2 regions of the Blautia producta genome follow, and region 2 is predicted to be linked to the other one. Evidence: riboswitches for the same ligand, from Rfam matches in the RefSeq annotation. Region 2 holds a riboswitch; the other holds the start of a gene.
The links. Region 2 has a riboswitch for cyclic di-GMP ahead of BLCOC_RS00495 (hypothetical protein). Riboswitches for the same ligand answer to the same signal wherever they lie in the genome.
Positions count from the first base shown of each region.

Region 1 (3,417 bases), 2.3 Mb from region 2:
GTCACGGTAAATTTCTTATCTCCCGGCTCTGCTTTTACCTGGTCAGGAATATTCATGACCGGTGCAGGGATCCTGTCCTCCATTCCATTGAGGAATTCCACCTTGGAGATATCCGCCAGCTTGCTTCCTCCCGTATCTGTCACCTTGATGGTTACCTTTTTAATGGCTACCTGTTTTCCCAAGTTGATGATTATGGTTCCGTCCGGCTCAATGACTGCCTGCGCCGCAGTGAGGGCGAACATGGATACGCTGCTTATGGGAACTTCTATGGTCTGGCTCTGTCCCACTTCATCCACATAATCCACGGTCACTGACCCTGCCTGAATGATATTACCGGAGTCCCTCGGAGGCGACAAAACCAATGCCCCTGCCTGGATATCGGTACGTTTTTCCAGATCAAGCTGCAGTTCCACCGGATTTTCCGGCGAGATTTCCCCGTCATTCGCAGGTTTCAGGGAAACACTGCCGCCGTCTTCCAGGATACTCTCAACACTTCCCTCTGCAACCTGGGTTGTCTCGCCCACATTTGCTGATATCTCTTCCAGAATATAACTTCTTGTCACATAGGATTCCATTTTCTCGAATCCATAGCTGTAAGAAAGCCACTGCAGATCCACAAGATCCACCTTTTGATCCTGATCCAGATCAAACACGCTGTCTGTGCTCTCCAGATGAATGGCCCGGATCAGCTCTGTTTTGTCATTCTCATCAATAACACCGTCACGATTTACATCCCCATATCCGATAACACCGGGATGTCTCTCCATGTCAGAAAAATCCATGCCGGTGTAGACATCCATAAACTGCATCTTCTGATCCATTGCCTGGATCTCCACATCCTGGTCATATACGGCAAAATGGCTTCCGCTTATACGAAGATGATATTGTCCCGGTTCCAGATCCACAAAAGAGGCCTCTGCTTTTTTTGACACACTCTCCCCTTCCAACATGGAAAAAGAGGCTTCCAACTGCTGCCCTTCTCTTGTGAGGACTGCCTGCAACCCACTGTTCAGCGTCTCCGGGGCGCTGTAGGGAAGGCTGTAGATCAGACTCAGATGGAGCCGGCCTTTCTGTACTATGCTCCCATCCGCCGGCAGTGTTCCGTCTTCCTTCTGTGCTTCTGGACTTTTTAGTGACTCTTGGCTATTGCTCTGTCCCGCCTTCGCACCGGTCTGTTCTCCCGGTGTTTCTTCCTGCTTGGCCTCTCCTGCTTGTTCTCCTGTTGTACCTTCCTGCGTAGAGGCTTCTGGCTGTCCACCCGAAGCCTCTTCCCGCTTAGGCACCTCCTGCTGTTCTCCTGCAGGCTCTTCCCGCTTGGGCACCTCCTGCTGTTCTCCTGTAGCCTCTTCCTGCTTGGACACCTCCTGCTGTTCTCCTGTTATCCCTTCCTGTTTGGAAGATTCCTGCTGACCGCTGTCTGCCTCTTTGCTCTGAACCTGTCCGCCGGCTTTATAAGATTCTGTATTTTGCTCCTGTACAGCGGCAAATGCGGTAGTTCCCGGTGTCTGCAAGATCATACCGGATATGAGCAGCCAAGCGCATAACTTTTTCATTTTCAATTTCTATTCTCCTTCCCCTTACAGGGCCAAAAAAAACGGTATCCAGGGATACCGTTTTTTCACAAAGACAACAGACAGACAGGGTATACCTGTCCATCACTGTCTGCAGCCCGGCTATCCCTCCCTTGGGACCCGTGGCTTTGCGTCACTGCCTTACGACAGTTTTGCCCCTTTATTTTTTTATAATGTCTGTCATTAGACACTGTCTCATTCATCAGACATATTCTAATATAAGAATACCTATTTTGACTATTTTAGTCAAGCTTTTTATTTCATTTTTTTGATATTTTTACAGATAACTTCCAGGAGGCTGTCCCTGTTTTTTTCTGTAACCTCAAAAACTTTTACGTCGGGTCTCTCTGCAACGGCCTGTGTAAACGCACCTGTATTTTTCTGCAGGACACCGATGACAAGGCTCTGGGTATCCAGGCAGGAGAACAGTGCCTCCTGGAAACCCGGGGCATCTGCCTCCGCTTTTCCCAGCTCATCTATCACAACTGTTTTTTCAGGCATGTCCTTCACCTTTTTCATCACCGCAGTGCCCAGAGTCTCAAAGGTTTCCGGTATGGATATCTTCTTTCCTCTGCCGGTCCGTATGAGGATCGGGCTGTCATTTTCAAACTCCCCCATGGGTACCAGGCTGTGCAGGTAAAATCCTTTTTGAACACCACCGATCTCATAAGGCAGGGTTTGGTAACCCACAGGCTCTGTTCCCAATTCTTCCACAATACGGTTCAAAAGTGTACTCTTGCCGATCCCCTTTTCCCCGGTCAGGAAAATATGTTTCCGCTCAGCGCCTGAGGGATGGGCCGTGAGCTTTTTCTTACCGGCCAGCTTTTTTTCTGCCTTATGACATCCACATTGACAAAAAGCCGCCGCCTTTTGGAGCATGGGACGTTTTTTCAGCGGAAATTCCGCATCCGGCAGTGATTCCAATAAATCTGCCAGCTCACAGATCTCATGCACAGAGTGATAGACCCTGAAGCCTTCCCAGGTTTTCTTTTCCCCGGCCAATCTGCCTGCTATGGCTATGGTCTCCTCTGTCAGCCGCTCCTGCACCTCTGCGTCTTTATGTGCACAGATGATCCTGGGCACGCAGAGTTCATATTCCCCTTCCAGTATGAGAAAATCCACAGGCAGTTTTTCATAGAAATCCCCGCTCTTGTCCGCCGGAAGCAGAATGTCTGTCTCCTTTTTTCCCTTTATGCAGACAAGATCAGCACCGGCCTCCCTGTGTCTCCATGTATTGCTGTCAGAAGTGTCCAGGGAAAATTCTGGACAGAACACACTTTTTACTGTTCCTGTCCGGTATCCCCGTTTTTTTAATTCTTTAATAAGTCCGGTGACCGTTGTAGTCTTGCCGGATTTTCTCACACCTACGATCGTACAGATTTTCAACTGTCACCCTCCTTGATCACTCTGTATTTCTGTTATATATTTACACCAGCGCCTTCGGTGTGTATCCTTTGGAATGACAAGGCGGTATGCTCCCCCGTCCAGCACCAGATATACATCCCCTGCAAGGATCTCCTCGCCGGACACGGCCACATCCCTGCCATCCCCGCTTATAAATTCCACAAGGCTGTCCGCAGACACGCTGCCCAGCACCTCACTCACCGAAAAGGCCTGATAGGAATATTCTGCTCCATCTGCATGCTTCCCTTCCAGTTTCACAGGGATCATGCCTTCAAACAAACCTTCTTCTACCTTCATATATGCTCCCCCCAGACTGCCAGCATATCCTCCATATCATAAGGATTTGCGGCATCGCAACACGGATTCTCCCCATGATCACCGCCGTCCTCTGTCTCATGTATTCCATGATCACTGATCAGCAGGATCTCTCCTGAAAAAATCC
Region 1 covers NZ_CP136422.1:3,939,659-3,943,075, forward strand. The annotation lists gene BLCOC_RS17720 (fibronectin type III domain-containing protein) at 1-1,553, opposite strand, end outside; cyclic di-GMP riboswitch class I at 1,661-1,738, opposite strand; gene BLCOC_RS17725 (molybdopterin-guanine dinucleotide biosynthesis protein MobB) at 1,827-2,957, opposite strand; gene BLCOC_RS17730 (hypothetical protein) at 2,961-3,272, opposite strand; gene BLCOC_RS17735 (NTP transferase domain-containing protein) at 3,269-3,417, opposite strand, start outside.
Region 1: linked by a shared signal. The riboswitch ahead of BLCOC_RS17720 (fibronectin type III domain-containing protein) and the one ahead of BLCOC_RS00495 (hypothetical protein) in region 2 are both predicted to bind cyclic di-GMP.

Region 2 (3,417 bases):
GGATATTATCCTGGATCTGCTCAAGCCGGTGTCTTACAGAGGAATGCTGTTTTTCAGGATGCTTGGGACAGCCGGGATGGAGTTCGGCGTAACGCTGGCACTGGTGGGAATCCTGTATCTGTCGGTAAACGGTGTGGGGGGAATAAGTGCGGGAAGAGTGCTGTTGTTTTTTGTGTCGTTGTTTTTGGGTATGGGGATAAAATTCGGGATACAGTATCTGTTTTCTCTGCTGTGCTTTTATACGGATAATTCTTATGGGGTGACAAAGGCCAGGGAGGTGCTCACCAACTTTTTTTCCGGGGCGCTTCTGCCCCTTGTGATGTTTCCGGGAGTGCTGAGAAGGGCAGTGGAGATACTGCCTTTTCAGGGCATTGTGTTTACGCCCTGCAGTATTTTTATAGGGACATTTTCCATGACGGAAAGTCTTCGGGGTATCGTGGTGCAGGCTGTGTGGATCGGAATTTTGTGGGTGTGCGGTGCGCTGTTTTGGAAGAAAGCTTCAGGGGTAATTTCCCTGTATGGAGGGTGAGTGATGAGAAGATGGATATATTATCTGAAGATGTATGGGCAGATCCAGATGCAGAATATGAAATCCCTGGCCGAGTACAGGACAGATTTCCTTATGATGGTGTTTTTTACCGGGTTTTCTCAGATCTGTAACCTGGGAGTGCTTGGCATCATTTACAGCAATATCCCTGAGGTCGGAGGGTGGAAGCTGTGGGAAATACTGCTGTTATACAGCTTTCTTTTGTTCTCGGAGGGGTGTATCAACTTCTTTTTTCAGGGGACATGGAAGATTGCGGAGATGATCAATTTAGCGGATCTGGACCGTTTTCTGGTGCGGCCCCTGCCGGTGGGACTGCAGCTTTTGACTGCCAGGATTGATTTTGACGGGCTGAATAAGATGGGGATTGCCGCCGCGGTGTTTGCATTGGGGGTAAGTCACTGTGATATCCGGTGGAATTTGTGGAAAATTGTCTGTCTGGTGGTTTTTCTTGTGGAATGCTGCGTGATTCGGGTTTGTATGATATGGATCGCAAGCTGTGCTTCTTTCTGGATGGAGAGCGGTAAGAACAGTTTGAATTTTTTTGCCATTTCTATTGGAGAGATGGCGAAGTATCCGCTTATGATCTATCCGCCTATTCTGCGGGGGATATTTGGATATCTGATCCCGTATGCGTTTGTCAGCTATTATCCGGTGGGGTACCTGCTGGGGAAAAGCGGAATGGGTGTAGGGGTGATAGTCATGCCGGCAGTGTGTGTGGTGATGCTGGGGGCGGCGGTGTTGGTGATGAAGAGGGGGCTTGGGAGGTATGAGAGTTGTGGGAATTGAGAGAGGGCTTGGGGAAGGTTTTAGAATCAAAAAGTGCCTTCAGGAAATTGCGCATATGAGAGCGTATTTGTATAATTTTGGCAAAGATAGAACAATATTGTTGTTTAGTAAAATTGTGTTGACATTTAATTGTGAAAGGAGTAAAGTTGTATTAAGATAAATTTTCGATAATAGTAAAGCTGTCGAAAGGCAGTGACACAAAGCTAAAGGGTCTAAGGTCTAGAATGCAGACTATGACAGCCAGTTGCCGTATTATTTGATGTAAGGTGAATTGAGAGCCTTGCTTTATTTCGATACGTTTCTGCCTGCAAATTACTGCAGGCAGTTTTTATTTCAGAGGAAGTCTGCTCTGAGATAAAAAGTCCGTTAGGTACTTATCACAGGATAAGTGCATTCTTTTGGTACGGAAAATCAGAGAGAATGTCCCTTTCGGAAGCAGCTTACCCTTTAGATTTGTGCAGAGACCAGGCATAGCGCCGGGGTTTGCCGCACAAACTCCGAAAACTGAAAAAATCAGGAACCGCGCGAGAGTATGCCTAGGCATACTCTCTTTGTTATTATATATAATAACAAAAACATCCTATCAACATAAAATATAATCTGTGCGGCCGAAAACTTGTTCAGAGGTGAGTGTATTGAAAGAGGAAGAAAACAATAACAAGAGCACTGGTGAAATCGTTACTGACAATGCTCTGAAGCTTCAGAAAGCGGTGCTGAGGCAGAAAATAATGATTGGCGCTTTAGTGGGTGTCATCGCTGTAGGCGGTGCGGGCGTGGCAGGATATAAGCTCGGATGGTTTGGCGGGGGAGATGACAAAGCTCAGGAAGAACAGGTGTCCGCAGATATTGACCCCAATGCCGGGGATTGGGACGGTACCATACCGGAAGCACCTAAGGGCGACCCGAACGCAGAGAACATAGAATTGCCGGGATATCCGAAAATCTATATACCGGCGGGACAGACCGATGTGGACGTGGCTTTTTCCAACCCGGAAGGGAATCCCTGTTACTTTACATTTCAGCTTGTGTTAAAGGACAGCGGGGAAGTGCTCTATGAGTCAAAACAGGTACCGCCGGGAGAGGCTATTACAACAGCTACATTAAGCAAGGCGTTGGATGCTGGGGAATATGCCGCTGAACTGCGGATCACGACAGCAAGCATTGTGGACTTATCCCCTATGAATGGAGCAAATATGGAGACAGTGCTTGATGTGAGGTAAGGGTGGTGTTTCATGAACGGCAGGAATCGGAGAGGGATTGTAATTTCTGTTATTGTGTCAGCGGTGCTGGCGGTTGGGAATACAGGGGTGGTTTTGGCAGATACAGATTATGTGGCATCTGATTATATAGAGGAAGAGATAGGCTTGCAAACAGAACCTCAAAATGAGGATTTGTATGTGGATGGTCTACCGGAGGAACTTCCAGGCACGGATGAGGAACATGAAGAGGACAATGAATTGTTGGACAGTGCCGGGGAAGAGGAAAAGACAGAGGAAAGCAACAGTGTGCATCATCACAATGCATCCTGTGGCTATAGAGAAGCACAACCGGAAATACCATGTGACCATGGGTGTACGGACATTGATAAAGAAGGCGTGATTATACATTGCCCGGAGTGTGCTTATCGTCCGGCAGTTGAGGAAACTCCCTGTAAGTATGAGCTGGAAAAATTAAAAGAAGAAGAATTAAAAAAGCAGCAGGAAAGTCAGGAACAGCCGGAGGGACCGGATTCTGCAACAGAGGAATCTGAAGAAGAGGAACCCCAAAAAGAAGAGTCCGGTATAACGGATGAGCAATTAAAAAAGAAAGAAGATGAGAACCAGGAAAAAGAGAGCGGATTAGAATCAGAGGAACAGAATCAGGAAGGTGTCCCCTCCAAAGAGATCGATGAGGGTCAGAAAGAAGATGATTCCATTCAGGAAGAACAGGCCCATGGGGTGACTCCACCTCAGGATGAAACGGAGGAGAGTAGTATTGATTCAACTGATGATTCAAGTGTAATGACGGAGGAGGAAGAACCATTACCGTCAAATGAACCTGTCTATGTAGTTGAAATTCCTTCAGAAGTGAAATTAACAGAGGGC
Region 2 covers NZ_CP136422.1:110,480-113,896, forward strand. The annotation lists gene BLCOC_RS00485 (ABC transporter permease) at 1-529, shown strand, start outside; gene BLCOC_RS00490 (ABC transporter permease) at 533-1,333, shown strand; cyclic di-GMP riboswitch class I at 1,496-1,585, shown strand; gene BLCOC_RS00495 (hypothetical protein) at 1,969-2,553, shown strand; gene BLCOC_RS00500 (hypothetical protein) at 2,566-3,417, shown strand, end outside.